2 regions of the Bordetella genomosp. 5 genome follow, and region 1 is predicted to be linked to the other one. Evidence: predicted binding sites of a transcription regulator. Region 1 holds the regulator's gene; the other holds the start of a gene.
What was found. Region 1 encodes FNR, which switches genes on or off when oxygen is low (the NO sensors DNR and NnrR bind a similar motif). Its sites were predicted from a motif close to TTGATNNNNATCAA; they were not measured.

Region 1 (4,210 bases):
GCAATAAGATGACGGCTCGCATCTCCCTGTCAGGCTTTCCATGTCCGATTCGCATCTCGACCTCAGTCAGGCCCCCGAGGGCCACCTCACCGAAACCCTGGAATCCAGCGAGTCCGTCTATCGCGGCCGTTTCCTGCACATCAAGAACGACATGGTGCGGTTGCCCAACGGCAACGTCGCCTCGCGCGAATACGTGGTGCATCCGGGCGCGGTCGTGATCATTCCCCTGCTCGACGACGGCCGCATTCTGCTGGAGCGCCAGTTCCGCTACCCGGTGGGCCAGGTGATGACGGAGTTTCCGGCCGGCAAGCTCGATCCGGGCGAAGACCCGCTCGCCTGCGCCAAGCGCGAGCTCTTCGAAGAGACCGGCTACACCGCCGGCGAATGGGCCAAGGCGGGCATCCTGCACCTGGCCATCGCCTACTCCACCGAGATCATCCACATCTATTTCGCCCGCGGCCTGCGTGCCGGCGAACGTCAGCTCGACGACGACGAATTCCTCGACGTGCGCAGCGCCTCGGTCGACGAGTTTCTCGCCGCCTGTCAGCGCGGTGAAGTGACCGACGCCAAGACGCTCACATGCACCCTCTGGCTGCAGAACGCGCTGAGCGGCGCGTGGTCCCTGCCGTGGCAAGCGGCCTGACGCCGCCGGCGCAAGGGAACGCCGATCCGGCGGCTCCGAGCCATCGCGTGACGCTGCAGCCGTCGGGCTGGCAGTACGACGCACCGCAGGGCCAGTCCCTGATGCGGGCCGCGCGCGCGGTCGGCATCAGGCTGCCGAGCTCCTGCCGCAACGGCACCTGCCGCGCCTGCATGTGCATGCTGGTCAGCGGCGAGGTGCGTTATGAGATCGAATGGCCCGGCGTGACGCGCGAGGAGCGCGAAGAGGGCTGGATGCTGCCCTGTGTGGCGCACGCGCAAAGCGATGTGGTGCTCGAGGTGCCCGACGCGGTGCGTATCGAGCCTGCTTCGACCGCGCCGCGCCAGCGCCTCACCGGCGCGCAGCGCTGAAGATCCGCGGTCTCAGGGCTCGATCGGCAGGCACGGCGCGCCTTTGGGCAACGGTGACGTGGTGTCGCCGAGCAAGGCCCGCGCGCCGCACGTCGAGCCGAACATGGCCGTCGAACTGTGTCCCACGCCCACGACCTGCTGCGCCTGATGCCGCGTGGCGGGCCAGTCGGTGTGCCGCTGCGCCAGCCAGGCCTCGTAGCGCCAATAGCCGGTGCCGCGCGCCCAGCGCGTGGCACCCTGGGCCTCGGCGCCGCAGGTCTTGTCGAGATACTGGTGTTCGGGATTGTTGTCGGCGCTGCCCAGCAGATAGGTCACGTTGCGCTGCAGATATCGCGCGGCGAGTTTGAGCGGATCGGTGACCGACGAGTACGGCGGCATCTGGTCCGGCCCATACTTGTACTGGGTGTAAGTGGGACAAATACCGCGCTCATAGGGGGCGAAACCGCGGCCATCGGCGCGCGGCCGCTCCGGCGTGAGGTACAGATACGACGACGGGTTGGCCACCACGTAGCGCAGGATCAGGCCCGTCTTGCGCAAGGACTCGTCGGCATCGTTGAGCACGGCGTAGCGATGCACCAGCTGAGCGCCGGCGGAGTGGCCGGCGATGACCAGCTCGCGCAGGGCGGGCAGCCGGCCCTGCGCCGTGAGCTCGCGCGCCAGATCGTCGAGCACCTGGATCGAAGTCACGGCGGGTGGGCGGTCCTTCAGGGTCATGCTGGCCGCGCCGTCTTCCCAGCTGGCGCGACGCCATGCCGGCATGCGTCCGAAGCCGGCATCGATCGCGCTGGCGAACTTGGGCGCCACGATGAGCGTGTCGTCGGCGCGTTCCGGGTTGGCGTGATAGAGCTGCGCGACCGATTCGAAGGCGCGATTGGCGTCGCGCGTGACGCCATGGACCACGATCACGACACGGCGGATGCCGCGCAGATCGTCTTCCTGGAGATTCTTGCTGGTGTAGACCGGAAACGCATAGCGTCGGCCGGGTTTGCCCAGCTCGATCGGGCGCCAGGGCGGCGTGGTGACCGGCGCGGGCACGACCGGGGCGGCGTAGGGATCATGGCCTTCGGCGGGCTGGCCGGCGAGCTGGGCGTGGGCTGGCCACGCGCAGCAGAGCGCGGCCAGCGCGGCCGTGGCGGGCCAGCACGTGCGCGGCGCGTTCAGCAATGTTCCTGGCCCAGCAGCTCGAGCAGGGCCGCGTGATCGAGGATGCGCACTTCGCGCTGGTTGATGCGGATCAGGCCCTCGCGCGCAAAGCGCGACAGCAGGCGCGAGACGGTCTCGAGCGTGAGGCCCAGGTAGTTGCCGATCTCTTCGCGGCTCATGCGCAGCACGAATTCGCTCGAGGAGTAGCCCAGGGCGGCGTAGCGTTGCGACAGGTTGAGCAGGAAGGCGGCCACGCGCTGCTCGGAGCGCATCGAGCCCAGCGTGGCGAGCATCTGATGCGAGCGCGAGATCTCGCGGCTCATCAGGCGCCGGAACTGCTGCTGCAGGCTCGGCAGATGGGTGGCCACGCGATCGATCTCGGGCAGGCGGATGACGCAGACCTCGGAGTCTTCGAGCGCGACGGCGTTGGAGACATGGCGGCCTTCGATCATGCCGTCGAAACCCACGATCTCCCCCGGCAGGTGAAAGCCGGTGATCTGCAGTTGTCCCGACGCGTCTTCGAGCTGGGTCTTGAGCGAGCCGAAGCGCACGCCATAGACCGCGTCGAGCGGGGCGTCGAGCTCGTACAGCGGCTTGCCCTTTTCGACACGCACGCGTTCCTTGACCAGGTCGTCGAGCTTTTCGACTTCGCTCGCGGCCATGCCGACGGGAATGCAGACGTGACCGAGCATGCAGCTCGAACAATGTGCGGCATCCGGCGAAATGGCAACCCGTTTTTGCATAGTGACCTCGAGGCTTGAACACCGGCTTTGAGCTAGGCCCGCCGGTTGGTGTTACGTCTGGCGCGCACGCGAGTGTGCGTACCAAATGTGTATAGCGTCGTTACATTGTAGTCCCGCTGGCGCCATCGTAGCGACTCCGGGTGTCAGCGGTGTGATGACGCGCCCGGATTATGTGTAGCGACCCTTTGGTCGCAAGGCCGGGCGCGACGCGACGCGGGGTGGTCTGCGCGCGGCTTCGCACGCGCGAGGCCGTGGGTTGTGCCGGGACGCGTCTCGCGTGTAGTGTATGCCGGGTGCAAGTCGTAGTTCGGCGCTGGACGCCCCCACGCAAATAGGGCAGTGGGTCTTGAAAACCCCACTCGCGTCCGCATATTCAGGTCATCGAGCCGGCTGATCCATCTTCGGCGTGGCTCTCTTCATAGCCAACGACCATCATGCGATTCGACAAACTTACGACCAAGTTCCAGCAAGCCCTGGCCGACGCGCAAAGCCTGGCCGCCCGTAACGACCATCCCTACATCGAGCCGCTGCACGTGCTGGCCGCTCTGCTGGGCGACGCCGACAGCGGCGCGACCAGTCTGCTGGCGCGTGCCGGCGTGGCCGTCAACCGGCTGCAGCCCGCGCTCGACCAGGCCCTCAAGAACCTGCCGCAGGTGCAGGGCAGCGATAACGTCCAGGTCGGCCGCGACCTGCAGGGCGTGTTCACGCGTACCGATAAAGAGGCGGCCCGCCGCGGCGATACCTACATCGCCAGCGAGCTGTTCCTGCTGGCGCTCGCCGACGACAAGAGCGACGCCGGCCGCATCCTGCGCGAAGCCGGCCTGCAGAAGAAGGCCCTCGAAGCCGCCATCGACGCGGTGCGTGGCGGTCAGAACGTCAACGCCGCCGAAGGCGAGTCCAACCGCGAAGCGCTGTCCAAGTACACGCTCGATCTCACCGAGCGTGCCCGCGAAGGCAAGCTCGATCCGGTGATCGGCCGCGACGACGAGATCCGCCGCACCATTCAGATTCTGCAGCGCCGCACCAAAAACAACCCGGTGCTGATCGGCGAACCCGGCGTGGGCAAGACCGCCATCGTCGAAGGGCTGGCGCAGCGTATCGTCAACGACGAGGTGCCCGAGTCCCTGCGGGGCAAGCGCGTGCTGTCGCTCGACCTGGCCGCACTGCTGGCCGGTGCCAAGTTCCGTGGCGAGTTCGAAGAGCGCCTGAAGGCGGTGCTCAAGGAGCTCGCACAGGACGACGGCCAGAACATCGTGTTCATCGATGAGCTGCACACCATGGTCGGCGCCGGCAAGGCCGAGGGCGCCATGGAC
Region 2 (4,210 bases), on a different contig from region 1:
CCGGGTCCGCGCGCTTGACGGCCAGCGCCAGCAGGCGCAGCCCCTTGGCGGCCGTATCCGTCGCCATGCGGCGCCAGTGATCCACGTCCAGCGCGGCGGGCGCGCCGTCGCGGCCCATCTGGTCGACGCACATGTCGAGGATGCGTTCGGGCGCGCCCTTGGCGTAGGTCAGGGCCTCGCCCGTGGCGTCGCGGTGCAGCGTGGCCATGTAGCGATTCTCGGATTCGAACGGAATCGAATCGATCCGCGGCCAGGCCGTGCCGGCCTCGTCCTGCGTGCAGCCGGCCTTCTCGCCGAGCACCAGCAGCGCGCCCTCGGTCGGGTCGCCCTCGACCCGCCAATGCGAGCCATCGGGGCGCAGCGCCGCGTCATTGCAGAGCACGGCGGCGCGCACGGCCTGTCCCAGCGCCGGATAGTTCGCGATCTCGATCGCGCGGCCGTCGAGCGTGCACGCGCCGCCGGGCTCGTAGCCCACGCCGCTCACGTCGAATGCCTGGCCCGCGCACACGACGCGCTGCACCGTCATCTCGTTGCGCGTGAGCGTGCCGGTCTTGTCGGAGCAGATCACCGTGACCGATCCCAGCGCCTCGACGGCGGGCAGGCGCCGCACGATGGCGCGACGCTTCGCCATGCGCTGCACGCCCAGCGCCAGCGTGACCGTCATCAGCGCCGGCAGGCCTTCGGGGATGGCCGAGGCGGCCAGCGCCACCACCATCATGAACATGTCGGCCGGCGTGTGGCCGCGCCACAACGTGCCCACCAGGAACAACAGCGCGCAGACGGCCAGGATCACGATGGCGAGCGCGCGGCCGAAACGATCGACCTGGCGCAGCAGCGGCGTGCTCATCGCCTCGATGCCGCTGAGCATCTGGTTGATGCGGCCCAGTTCCGTGTGGCTGCCGGTCGCCACCACCACGCCGCGGGCCTGGCCATAGACCACCACGGTGCCGGAATATGCCATGCCGTAGCGGTCGCCCAGCGGCGCCTGCGCATCGACCGCGTCCACGCCCTTCTCGACGGGCAATGATTCGCCCGTGAGCGCCGCCTCTTCGATACGCAGTTCCTTGACCGCGATGAGCCGCAGGTCGGCCGGCACGCGGTCTCCGGAGATCAGATGCACCACGTCGCCCGGCACCAGCTCGGCCGCATCGATCTCGCGGCGCTCGCCGTTGCGGCTCACGAGCGCATGGGGCGACAGCATGGCGCGGATCGCATCGAGCGCGGACTCGGCCTTGCCCTCCTGGATGAAGCCGATGACGGCATTGATCAGCACCGCGGCCAGCAGCACGCCGGTGTCGATCCAGTGACCGAGAATCGCGGTGATCACGGCCGACACCATCATCACGTAGAGCAGCACGTTATGGAACTGCATCAGGAACCGCATCAGCGGGCCGCGGCGGCGCTGCTCGGGCAACCGATTGGGGCCGTGTTCGGCCAGCCGGCGCGCGGCCTCATCGTCGGCAAGACCCGTCTCGCGGGTGTTCAGCAGGGCTTCGGCGTCGGCGGCGGTCAGCGTGTGCCAGGCGGGGCTGGCGTCGCGGGCGGTCGGGGGAGGACGGGAGGCAGTCGGGGCGCGGTCAGTCATGGTCCGTATCCTTGGGGGTGGCAGGGAAAACGGCGCGCGGTGCACTTACACATCGGCACGCTACGATGGCCAGACAGGCGCGCAAGCGGGCCCGGTGGCCAAGTTCATCGTAGCCAGGGGCCCATTTCTGCGCCTTGATCCCGGACAATACTCGCCAATCCTGATCCGCCGTTCTGATCCCGCGTGGCGCGGGCATGGCGGTTGCTGCGCTGGTGTTCCCCTTCCCTGCCCCTGCGGAGGCCGCCCCCATGACTGTTCATCGAGCCTTCTCGCGCGCCACGTCGCGCCTGGCCGCGCTGCTGGCGGCCGCACCGCTGGCCGCCTTCGCACAGCCCGCCGCCGACCGCATGGGCAGCGCGCCGACGCCGGCCCGCCCGGCGGCGCCGCAATACCAGCCGGCACCGGCCCGGCCCGCCGTGCCGCAGTACCAGCCGACGCAGCCTCCGACCGTGCCGGCGCCCACGATGCCGGGCATCAACCGCCCCGGCGCCATGGCGCCGAACGCGGCGCAGCCCCGCCCGCAGGATCGCGCCCGCCAGAGCGACCGTCCCGCCGCCGGATCGATCGACAACACGACGCAACGGCCGCGCAGCACGCTCACGCCCCGGCCGGCTCCGCGGCCCGACCGCTACTAAGCCGTCAAAGGCGCGCCGCGACGCGCTCAGGCCGTCACCACCGCCAGCGCGAACCCATCCCAGCCTTTCTCGCCCACCGTCTGCAGCGCGGTGATGTCCAGCCGCAGATCGCGCGCGGCCTCGGTGAAGAACGCATGCGCGCCGCGCACGTCGGCATCGTCGGCCGCGGCCGCATCGGCCAGGCGGCCCGCGCGCGCGATGTTGTCCGCCACGATGACGCTGCCCCGCCGCAGCAAAGGCATGACGAGCCGCAAGTAGACGAGGTTGTCGGCCTTGTCGGCATCGATGAAGACCATGTCGAACGGCGCGGTGCCGACACGCGCGAGCGCCGCCAGCGTCTCGCGCGCATCGCCTTCGATCAGGGTGATGCAGCCGCTCATGCCGGTGGCACGAAAGGTCTCGCGCGCCACGCTCGCCCGCAGCGCATCCGCCTCCAGCGTGATCAGCTCGCCCCCCGGCGGCAGCGCGCGCGCCATGCAGAGCGCGCTGTAGCCCCCGAGCGTGCCGATCTCGAGGATGCGGCGCGCGCCGCACATGCGTGCAAAAAGCTGAAGCAGCTTGGCCTGGTTCGGCGCGACCTCGTGGGCCGGCAGACCGGCATCGCGGGCCCGCGCGAGCGCGTCATCCAGCTGGGCATCGCTCAGATGCAGGGTCTGCGCGAAGTAGGTATCGAGCGCTTGCCAGCGCAGGGAGTCGGTCGGCGGGTTCATAACGGCCTCGGATCGCGGGGTTCTGAATGACGCCCATCTTAGGAAAGCCGGCACGCCCGCGACAGCCAGTAATTCGGCGGCTCTGCGTGAGTTTTCCTGACATACTGGTGTCGTGCCGTCCTGGCAGGATGCTTCCTCATGCGCAAACTTCCTCCCCTCTCGGCGCTGCGCGCCTTCGACGCCGTGGCCCGCAGCGGCTCGGTCACCGCCGCCGCGGCCGAACTGCATCGCACCCACGGTGCCGTGAGCCGGCAGCTACGCGCGCTGCAGGAGCACCTCGGCGTGCCGCTCTACGCCCGCCAGGGCACGGGCATCGTGCTCAACGACGCCGGGCAGGCGCTGCAAACACTCATCGGGCCGCTGTTCGACCAGCTCGAAGATGGTTATGCCCGGCTGCAGCAGCGGGCGCGCCAGCCCGGCCTGCACGTGGCCTGCAGTGCCACCTTCGCGATGCGCTGGCTGGTGCCGCACCTGGCCGAGTTCTATCGGGCCGAGCCCGAGATCCGCATCCGCCTGTCCATGACCTCGGCCCGCGAGATCCGCGCCGAAGGCGCCGACCTGCTGATCGCCTGGGACCTGAGTCACTACCCCGAGACCGAGCGCGAACGCGCCATCGCGCTGGCGCCGATTGCCTTCGGGCCAGTGTGCCGGCCCGACTACGACTGGCGCGCGCGCGGGGCCGTGCGCATCACGCACGAACACACCACCAGCGCCTGGACGCTCTGGCGGGCCCGGTGGCGCGCGCACCGCCCGGCGGCGGCGGGCGCCGCCCTGCCCCGCGCCAGCGAACTGCCCCGCCGCGAGATCGCGTTTCCACACACCCACCTGTGCATCGAAGCCGCCGCGGGCGGCCTGGGCATGGCGTTGGTCGAATCGCGCCTGGTGCAGCGCGAGCTGGCGGACGGCAGCCTGATCGCGCCCTGCGGATTCGTGCCGGTCGACGGCGCGATGATGGTGCTGCCCGCGGGCGAGCTCGACGCACAGGCGGCGCGCTTCGTCGACTGGCTGCGCGCGGCGCTGCTGCGCTGACCCGCCACGCACACAACGATCGGCTCGCGCCCGTCGGTCAGCGCACGTCGCTTAACGCGTGTCGCACAACGCACGTCGCTCAACGCGCGTCGGCGAAGACGTCGCGCAGCCACTGCACGAAGGTGCGCACCCGCACCGAAAGCTGGCGGTTCTGCGGATAGAGCGCCGACACCGGTAAGGGCGGCGGCGGATACGCCGGCAGCACGACGCACAGGCGGCCATCCGCGAGCTCGGCGGCCAGCCGGTAGCGC

Region 2: a site for FNR is predicted at 1,720-1,733, ahead of CAL25_RS00325 (cation-transporting P-type ATPase). Genes of this name have one in related genera too.

Annotation. Positions count from the first base shown of each region.
Region 1 is NZ_NEVP01000007.1:225,158-229,367, reverse strand. It holds gene CAL25_RS13035 (NUDIX domain-containing protein) at 41-643, shown strand; gene CAL25_RS13030 (2Fe-2S iron-sulfur cluster-binding protein) at 691-1,011, shown strand; gene CAL25_RS13025 (hypothetical protein) at 1,024-2,133, opposite strand; gene fnr (fumarate/nitrate reduction transcriptional regulator Fnr) at 2,169-2,897, opposite strand; gene clpB (ATP-dependent chaperone ClpB) at 3,332-4,210, shown strand, end outside.
Region 2 is NZ_NEVP01000001.1:70,508-74,717, forward strand. It holds gene CAL25_RS00325 (cation-transporting P-type ATPase) at 1-1,585, opposite strand, end outside; gene CAL25_RS00330 (hypothetical protein) at 1,834-2,220, shown strand; gene CAL25_RS00335 (O-methyltransferase) at 2,247-2,930, opposite strand; gene CAL25_RS00340 (LysR substrate-binding domain-containing protein) at 3,069-3,959, shown strand; gene CAL25_RS00345 (LysR family transcriptional regulator) at 4,039-4,210, opposite strand, start outside.